DNA from 3 places in the Solibacillus sp. FSL K6-1554 genome. Region 1 is predicted to be linked to each of the others. Evidence: riboswitches for the same ligand, from Rfam matches in the RefSeq annotation. Region 1 holds a riboswitch; each other region holds the start of a gene.
The links. A riboswitch is a leader RNA that binds a small molecule or an ion and turns the genes downstream of it on or off. The one in region 1 is predicted to bind cobalamin.

Region 1 (3,283 bases):
TAGTGTAATCCCTATAAAGGAACTGGGGATATCTATTGACTTGTAATTTCCCGAAACGTACTATTAAATTTGACTTCTATATACAGGACAATAAATATGAGGTGGTGCTTTCCATGAGCAAGGAATTATTTATTCAAACCGACGAGCAGCAACAATGGCTGAAAAAGTTAGAAACAATATCAGAGAGCGTGAAAGTAAATGCTCAGCAAACAGATGAACAAGCAACATTTCCATTTGAAAATTTCCGGAAGCTGCGTGAAATCGGCTATACAAAAATAACGCTGCCAAAGGAATATGGCGGGGATGGCTTCACAGTCTATGATGCGCTATTACTGCAGGAAACATTGGCGAGCTATTGCGGAAGCACCGGGCTGGCTGTTTCGTGGACAATTCAAAATGTAGGCGAGATTTTCGAAAATCGTTACTGGGATGAACAAAAGCTCGACTGGTTTGGTAAACAGGTTGCAAATGGCGCGACAGTCAATCGTGCGGTAAGCGAGTTTGCAATGGGAAGTCCAGTACGTGGCGGACGTCCGGGAACTTCAGCAAAAAGTGATGGGGATTATTATGTAATTAATGGACGTAAAAACTATACGAGCGGTGCACCGGACCTCGACTATTTTTTAGTTTCGGCATGGATTGAAGATGAGGGACAGCTAGGATTTTTCCTCGTTCCGAAAACGGCTGAAGGGGTATCGGTCGAAAATACATGGGATGTTGCATCAATGCGTGGTACGGGAAGCGATGATTTAGTGCTCGATAATGTACGAGTTGATAAAACAAACTTAGTGGAATTACCGAGTTATTCAACCGGATTTAAACTGAACGGCTGGTTGCTGCTTATCCCGGCAACCTATTTAGGCATTGCCCAGGCTGCACGCGATTACGCAGTTAATTTTGCGAATAGCCATTCCCCGAACAGTATTCAAGGAACGATTGCCCAGCTGCCAAATGTACAAACACTGATTGGCGAAATGGATTTGGCGTTGACGAGAGCACGCTTTACGATTTACGGAGTTGCGGGACTATATAATGACCCGATTAAAAAGGCGATACTAGTCAATGAAATCAATATTGCGAAACATGTAGTGACAAATACAGCAATCGAAGTTGTCGATAAAGCGATGCGTCTTGTTGGGGCAAAAAGCCTGCAAAGATCAAATCCGCTTCAACGCTATTACCGTGATGTCCGTGCAGGTCTGCACAATCCGCCAATGGATGACATTACGATTAAACGTTTAGCAGAAACGGCAATTGAAAAAGCTTAAAAGCAAAGGGGTAAGCAGTTCTTTTATTCGTAATTTCAGCGAAATAAGAAGAATTATCTGAAACTTTGGCGATTGAGCACACATTTTTCTGAATATCAGCTATAATAGAGCTATTAATTTTATATGGACGATAAAGGTTCTTGCTCACTGATAGAGTAAGGAGTAAAAGGGAAATCGGTGCAATTCCGATGCGGTCCCGCCACTGTAAATGCTAGTTGAGAGCAGTATGCCACTGAAAAACTTTCGGGAAGGCGCTTATCAACGTTATGCATAAGCCAGGAGACCTGCCTTTATAATGCCCTAAAATAAACCTACGAGGATAGGATGTGGCGGATAAATTCTTTTTCCATTGAATTTTATTTGCATACGTAAAGCTTCCTTCATTTTTAGTAGGAAGCTTTTTATTTTTGTAGAAAATTATACAACGAAATTTTGGAGGTTATTATTTTGAAAAAATGGCAACTGCTATCTTCCGCAGCATTACTTACATTAACATTGGCGGCATGCAACTCGGAAAAAGCAACAGATGAACAATCAGCAAAAGACAATACAGAAGTAACTGAAGCAGCACAATTCCCGGTAACTATAAAAGATGCCTTGGACAAAGAAATCACGCTTGAAAAAGCACCAGAGCGCATTATTACATTGGCTCCATCCAATACGGAAATTTTATTCGGACTAGGGTTAAACGATGAAATTATTGCTGTGAACGACAATGATACATATCCTGAAGAAGCATTATCTAAAGAATCAGTTGGCGGCATGGAATTTAATCTAGAACAAATAATTAGCCTGCAGCCCGACTTAGTTGTTGCACATGAATCGGGATTGTACAGCTTCAATGAACAGGCGATTGCTCAGCTTGAATCAGTAGGAATTCCTGTATTTGTTGTAAAAGATGCGAAAACATTTGAAGAAACATATGACACAATCGAACAAATTGGCAATTTGACGAATAAAGAAAAAGAAGCAGAAGAAATGATCATCTCCATTAAAGAGGGGATTGAAGAAATTGAAGTGAAAGTAGCCGACCTGGAAGAGAAGTCCGTATTTGTTGTTGTTGGGACAAATCCGCAACTATATGTTGCTGGACAGGAGACGTTCATTAGTGAAATGCTTGATGTATTAAATGTAGAAAATGCCGTTCCGGAACTCGGGTGGCCGCAGTACAGCTCGGAGCAATTTGTAAAGAGCAATCCGGATATCATTTTAGTAACATATGAAAACGACTTGGCAGCAATCGAGGAAAATGATGCATATGCAGAAATGGATGCTGTGAAAAACGCCAATGTGAAATTAGTCGATAGCGATACGACAAGTCGACAAGGTCCGCGTATTGTAGAAGGTATTGAATCAATTGGGGAAGCAATTTATCCAGAGGTATTCAATGAATAAAAAATATTCAATCGCCTATGTACTATCGATTGGATTGCTTTTAAGCAGTATATGGATTGGCATTTCGTTCGGGTCAGTTAATATTCCGTTTTCGACATTGTGGGATAAAACAACAGATCCGGTTGCATACAGTATTTTGTGGAAAATCCGAATGCCACGCGTCATTTTAGCCGCATTAATCGGGGCTTCTTTAGCAATTGCGGGGGCAGCATTCCAAGGGTTGCTTAAAAACCCTTTGGCAGATCCATACACATTAGGTATTTCATCAGGGGCCTCGGTAGGTGCGGTAATGACAATCTTTTTAGGCATTTCCATACCGGTGCTCGGTGTATTCACTTTGCCGGTATTCAGTATGGCTGGAGCTGCATGTACGATGATCATCGTCCTGACATTTGCCAGACTTGTTGACCGCTCGATGAAAATGGAGACGCTGATTTTGACGGGAATTATTTTCAGCTCGTTTTTAGGGTCCTGTATTTCCTTAATGGTCGCACTTACTGGTGAACAGCTACGAGAAATCATCGGCTGGCTTCTAGGAAGTGTATCGATGCGAGGGTGGCCATATGTCCGGATGGTTCTGCCATTTATGGTGCTTGGTACAGCAATTATTTGGCTGACTC
Region 2 (3,283 bases), 1.0 Mb from region 1:
GGTATTTCAATTTTCGGATTCTTTGTTTACCGGAACCAGAAGAAGTTGAAAGCAGCTTTTTTAGGGATTTTTTATATACTAGCCCTATTAGCTGTCTTTGAAAGCCGACTGATTGATTATGAAAAATATACTTATTTTCTTATGTCATATAACGAGCCTTTTGAAATAGTGGAAGACTCAGGAATCAATGTACTGGCAGTGGAAGTGATTGAGATCCCATATATAACGGACTTGAACTACTTAATTCATACTATGGAATCTTCAACTTATAAAAAAGTTTTGGATTCGGAAGTTGTCACGAATAAAATCCGGTACCGTTCGAAAAACGAAGAATTACTAAGTTATGTACGTCCTATGGAGAAACATTTTGAGACGATGAAGGAAAATGTCCTTGCTTATTTACCAGAAAACGCTTTTGCTATTAATCAATTTTTAGAAAGAGAAGATATAGAAGGTGACAGTGCAGGACTTGCCACTGTATTAAGCGCTCTTATCGAAAATGGTGACGTTAACAATAATCTTCCGATTGCCGTAACAGGAGCGATTGATAGCAAAGGAAATGTGAAGGAGATCGGTTCAATAAAAGCGAAAACTATGATTGCCGAACAAAGCGGTTTTTCTCATATAATTCTACCTGTAGAAAATGAAGAAGAGGCGAAGAGAGTAAAAAAAGATGAGCAGCTTAATATAGAAATTATCGCTGTGGCATCTATAGAAAATGCTGTAACTGATATAAAAAAACTAAATGAAACAGGGTCATTAAATAAATAAAATGAAAAACAGAAAATAAACAACCTTTGTTAATTAGGATAGGGAATTAATGTGCAAAGGACAAAAATAATGAAGGAACAATGCTTTATCTTCACTGAAAAAAACAGATATCATAATAATTGTTCTATCATTTTTTAATAGACTATGTTATTTTTATAATAATTTAATAATTTGCAATTTAAATAAGTGCTTACAGAATTTTGTAAGGTAAAAGGGAAATTAGTGAAAGACTAATGCAGCCCCCGCTACTGTAATAGCTGATGAAATCACAATGAATCACTGTCGTAAAGATGGGAAGAAGTGAAAGTAAAAGGAAGCTTAAGCCAGGAAACCTGCTTATTTAAACGATACTTACTTTTCGGAGGGAGAAGTATAGGCGAAACAAGTAATTGTTTTTGTGTTTTTCTATACTTTTTTAGTATTAATTTCACATGCCCGTACCTCTTTCTAACGAGAGGTGCGGGCTTTTTTTATTTTAGTGGATAACCAATACTAGTTTTTGATGAAATCCACATAAGAAAAATTATCATCACGTCCTATTTGGTACGAGATGTATTTTACTAATAGGGAGGGTGTTTACATGCAAAAAGGAAAGATCTTTGTTGTAGGGTTCGGACCTGGAGATCGGGAACATATAACAAAACGTGCAGTCGATGCACTACAGCAAAGCGATCACATTATGGGCTACAAAACGTATGTTGAACTGATTGAGCACTTAGTGACGGCGAAAACCATTGTCAGTACGGGAATGACTGAAGAAGTTTCACGTGCGCAAGAAGCTGTAAAACAGGCTGAAGCCGGCCATATAGTTGCTGTTATTTCCAGTGGTGATGCAGGTGTTTACGGAATGGCGGGCCTCGTATATGAAGTATTAATTGAAAAGGGATGGACTGCAAAAGAAGGGATTGAAGTAGAAGTCGTTCCGGGTATATCAGCGATTAACTCCTGTGCAAGTTTACTTGGCGCTCCTGTTATGCATGATTCGTGCACAATTAGTTTAAGTGACCATTTAACACCATGGACGGTCATCGGAAAACGGATTGAGGCAGCGGCAATGGCAGACTTTGTCGTTGCGTTTTACAATCCTAAATCCGGCAGACGGACAAGACAAATTGTGGAAGCGCAACGAATATTGCTTAAGTATCGTTCACCTGATACACCTGTCGGATTAGTAAAAGCTGCCTATCGGGATACGCAGGACATTGTGTTAACAACACTAGAAGAAATGCTCGAACATGATATCGGAATGCTGACAACGGTCGTCGTGGGGAATTCCTCAACATTTTACTACGATAATAAAATCATTACACCGCGTGGTTATCAGCGTAAATATACGTTAGGAGAAGAAAAGCAACTATTAAAACCGCACCAACGTTTGAAAAAAGAAGCGGAACCTTGGGCGTTGGATCAGGAAACGGGTGAAGCAAAGACCGGGTATGAAAAAATTGAAGCTATAGAGAAAAAAATAGTTGAACCAGCAGCAATTAAAACAACCGCATTACAGCTTGCAAATGAAGCATTAGCGCTCGTACATAAAGAAACGTCAGCAGTAAAAGTTGAAGAAAATCCTTTTTTAGTGCAGCAAGAAGTGGAATCCATATTTGAGTTTGCTGTATCACCAGGTGTTGCCAATAAAATGATTACACCTGCACAAATGATTACAATGGCAGAGGTTGTAGGAGAACGGGGTACGATGGAGTATACGCCTGATCACCGTCTCTTATTGAAGGTACCAACTGATTCACCTCAAAGAATCGTAGAAACGGTAGAAAAAACGGGTTTACTTGTTCAACCTGTCGGCGACGTAGTAATCGTCAAGGCGTGTGATTTCTGTTACGGCGAAAAAGCCGAATCCATTCCATATGCTGAAGAGATTATGGAAACACTTGGTGGCATTAAAATGCCGAAAGAACTACATGTCGGTTTTAACGGTTGCGGAATGGCATGTTATCGCGCGGTTTTTGATGATATCGGCATTGTTTACCGCAAGAAAAAGTTTGATTTGTTTATCGGTTCCAAACCAGTTGGACGAACAGCACATGCAGCACAACCTGTCCTTGAAGGGATCGATCCCGAAAAATTGATTCCTTTACTAACAGAAATCGTTGCGGACTATAAAGAAAATGGACATCCGAATGAACGTTTTTTCAAATATTTTAAACGTGTAAAAAAAATCCTGAATTTCAATTATGTTGATATGTCATGCAAAATTAAAGTGGAAGAGGCCCCTTGTGGAGATTAGGTGAAATGATGATTTTATTTTTAGCTGGAACAAGTGATGCAAGAGAGCTGGCGGTTCAATTAATGCAAGCGGGACAAGAATTGGTGGCGACTGTCGTGACGGAATCTGCTGCAGCGAGTCTACAGGAAGCGAATGTTCCGTACCATGTCGGTCGTTTAACAGAACAGCAAATGAAGGAACTAATTGAAGAACGGCGGGTAACAACGGTTATCGATGCCAGTCATCCATATGCGGAAGAGGCTTCCAAAACAGCGATGGCCGCTGCAAATT
Region 3 (3,283 bases), 1.1 Mb from region 1:
ATTTAGATAGACCACTCCGGAACCATTTCGTTGACCAAGCTGATTCGAATACGAGAACGAATTTTCCAGCAGTTTCGCAACAGGCATAACCCCGCTCGCACGATTTAAGATCCCTTTAATCGGATCACCCAACGGACGCAGATCGGTCAAGTTTACCCCGACACCGCCGCCTAAGCGGGAAAGTTCAAGACAATAGCCGATATTCTCAGCGATTGAATTCATCGTATCGTCCATCGTCAGTTTAAAACATGAGACTAGCTCACCGCGCGCTTTTTTTCCGCTGTTTAGGGCAGTTGGGGTTGCCGGCTGGTAGGCAGTCATTACCGCTTCGATGGCCTTTTCAGCCAATGCTTCATCGCCTTGTGCTAAATACAGGGCGATAATGACGATTCGGTCTTCATACTTTTCCAGAATTTCTTTTCCGTCCCGGCTTTTCATCGCATAGCTTTCGTAGAACTTCGAAGCACTCATGAATGAAGGAAACCGGAACTTGTAGGAATAGGCTTTTTTGTACATTTGTTTAATAAAGTCCATCGAGTACAATTCCAAAAACTCTTTTTCGTAATAGCCTTCATCGACTAAATAACGCACTTTTTCCTCGATATCGATAAAGTAGCGTAAACGGACATTCACGTCTTCCAGGAAATAGCGGCGTGTTGCTTCTTTGTCTTTCGCCAGATCCAAGTCACCGGTAGCACGGTAACGGTTTAGAATATCGTTATTTAATTTTAAATATTGTTTCATATCGATGCCTCTTTCCAAATGGAGTAGTAGTAATCTGTAATCGCTTCATAATTCGCCGGAGTTCCTCGCATTTCCACTTTTTCGATTAACGGAATTCCGTATTGTGCAGCTAAAAGGTCACCTGCACGGCCGAAAAAAGCATGACCAAAATTACGGTTTCCGCTTACGATAATTCCTTTGCATAGATCAAAGTTCGCAGTCATGAACTGGTCGACGATAGGGGGAACAGAGCCTAATCCATCCGTATACGTAAATAGAAGATACGGTTCATCCATTTTCTCTACTTCCGTCAGATCCTTTGCGGGCAAGCCGAGTTTTTGCACAATGGATCGTACATTACCAGTTCGTGAAGCAAATATGATCATGCGGTCATTTCAGAAATGCGATCGATAATTGACGTCGGCTCTGCGATAAATTCACCGTTGATTTCAAATAACGGCACAGACAAAAAACCTGCATCGAGTACTATTTGTTTTGCGCTCTCATCATGGTCAATATTAATAACCTCGACCTCCAAGTTGGCAGCATTGAGCTCCGATTTTACCCATAGGCATTTTGGACAAATTGTTTTCGTATAAAGTTTCATAATAGAACCCCTCGCTATTTAAATATTACTAGTAATTGTGGTGCACATGTCATGGGGGAACATGCAGAAAAAACAAAAAAAGCTATCCCGGAAAACAGGATAGCTTGAAATGGAAACGAGTAAAAGAGCGCCTCCATTTCCTATTCCCCGAAGAAATGTACGTAGTTTTAACGCGGCAGGTCTCCTGGCTTTGCTTCATCCGTCAGACATACCTTCCCATGCATTGCACAGTGGTCTATTCGTCTTCAGTCAGCATTTACAGTTGCGGGGACAGCGTTGGATTCACACCAAACTTCCCTTTTAAACTACATTTAGTAGTACCGTGATAAAAAAACACAATATATAGTTGAATTGAGTATAAGCTTTAACAACATAAAAGTAAAGAGCCTAAAGAAAGATAACATAAATCCATTAAGAATTCTAGAAAACTCCCTATTGAAAATAAAGAAAAAATATGGTTTTGTTATAACTGAATGTAAATAGATTTTATAAATGAGAAAGTTGGTTGAATATGTCGATTCAATTAAAAATTAAGAAAACCCACCCGAATGCTGTATTGCCGAAACAGGCACGGGAAGGGGATGCAGGGATGGATTTAAGTGCGGTTGAAGAAAAAGTTTTATTGCCTGGTGAATACGCATTAATTAAAACCGGTCTTCAAATCGAACTGCCGGAGGGAACAGAAGCGCAAGTACGCCCACGTAGTGGATTGGCACTCAAACATGGGATTACGGTGTTAAATAGTCCAGGTACGATCGATGCTGGCTATCGCGGTGAAATCGGCGTGATTTTAATCAATCACGGGAAAGAACCTTTTACGATTGAGAAAGGAATGCGCATCGCCCAGCTAGTCATTCAATATGTTCCGCAAGTTTTCATTGATGAAACAGACGAGCTGTCGGTTACGGAGCGCGGTGATAAGGGCTTTGGTTCGAGTGGAGTGAAATAATGAAAAAAAGCCTGCTTTCGGATGAACACAGGCTTTTAATCTTCTTTTTTCCACTTTATGTAATTGTATGACATTTGAAAAACAAATACGATTACGAGCAACAGCGTAACAAATATAAAGTTAGCGGAAAACCTTTCAAAATAATAAATGATCGCTAACGGAAAAATACAAAACGGGATTGAATAAATCGTGCGTAAAAATTTACGGCGATATGATAGGCCATGATAGGCAAACTTAAATCCTTTATCCACTTTCGGCTTTTTCCGGAAATACATAGACAAGACAAGTGTCGTAATTGAAATCACTAATAATATGAATCCGTACTGAATTAAAAAATCTAAATCAACCATATTAGTTTCCTTCCTCTCCTTTTGACTGAATATCGATCTGTGTCACAATTTTTGAAATCGGTAAATACGAAAGTTCACAATTATAACGCCCATCAGGTAGATCTTTGTAAGTACCGGACTTTATGTTATAAAGATTATCTTCAATCTTTACTTCAGTCGTATCAATACTTCTCCCATGACCGTTTACAAAGTTGATTTCACAAATCCCCTCCGCAAATTTCTGATTACCCGCTTGTAGATGATAAAAATCATATCCATAAATACCCGTTACAATCAGCATGAACAGCGTTAGCACACCAAGCATAAACGTATTCATGTTATAGGGGGAGGATTTCTTATTTACGAACTGCCGTATAAAAAAGAAAGCTGCAATGATGAATAATAAAGTGAAAATTATTAGAGCACTGTAAAATCCAATGAGCACCATCATTCCCTCCTTTAGAATTTATTACCTAATTTACGGATAAGTCGGGAAAAAGTTTCAGAATTATATCGCGATTTGTTTTATTGAGATAATAATGTGCTTAAAACAATCGACACTTTTTTCTAATAGGTACTAAGTATGCATAAGGATAAATAGAAACGTTTATCCGTTTAGAAGGTGATCAATCAATTTTAGTCGAATGGATAAGAATCATAGTAGAAAAAATAGGA

Region 2: it holds a riboswitch for cobalamin, as region 1 does, so the genes downstream of both, cobJ (precorrin-3B C(17)-methyltransferase) here and MHB58_RS02865 (ABC transporter substrate-binding protein) in region 1, are expected to answer to the same signal.
Region 3: it holds a riboswitch for cobalamin, as region 1 does, so the genes downstream of both, MHB58_RS07900 (glutaredoxin family protein) here and MHB58_RS02865 (ABC transporter substrate-binding protein) in region 1, are expected to answer to the same signal.

What each region holds. Positions count from the first base shown of each region.
Region 1 covers NZ_JBBOSS010000001.1:567,536-570,818, forward strand. The annotation lists gene MHB58_RS02860 (acyl-CoA dehydrogenase family protein) at 114-1,268, shown strand; cobalamin riboswitch at 1,386-1,574, shown strand; gene MHB58_RS02865 (ABC transporter substrate-binding protein) at 1,716-2,663, shown strand; gene MHB58_RS02870 (FecCD family ABC transporter permease) at 2,656-3,283, shown strand, end outside.
Region 2 covers NZ_JBBOSS010000001.1:1,611,578-1,614,860, forward strand. The annotation lists gene MHB58_RS07765 (S16 family serine protease) at 1-771, shown strand, start outside; cobalamin riboswitch at 939-1,125, shown strand; gene cobJ (precorrin-3B C(17)-methyltransferase) at 1,352-3,013, shown strand; gene cobK (precorrin-6A reductase) at 3,022-3,283, shown strand, end outside.
Region 3 covers NZ_JBBOSS010000001.1:1,636,831-1,640,113, forward strand. The annotation lists gene nrdE (class 1b ribonucleoside-diphosphate reductase subunit alpha) at 1-744, opposite strand, end outside; gene MHB58_RS07895 (ribonucleotide reductase stimulatory protein) at 741-1,067, opposite strand; gene MHB58_RS07900 (glutaredoxin family protein) at 1,106-1,330, opposite strand; cobalamin riboswitch at 1,488-1,670, opposite strand; gene dut (dUTP diphosphatase) at 1,842-2,279, shown strand; gene MHB58_RS07910 (hypothetical protein) at 2,315-2,629, opposite strand; gene MHB58_RS07915 (hypothetical protein) at 2,631-3,056, opposite strand.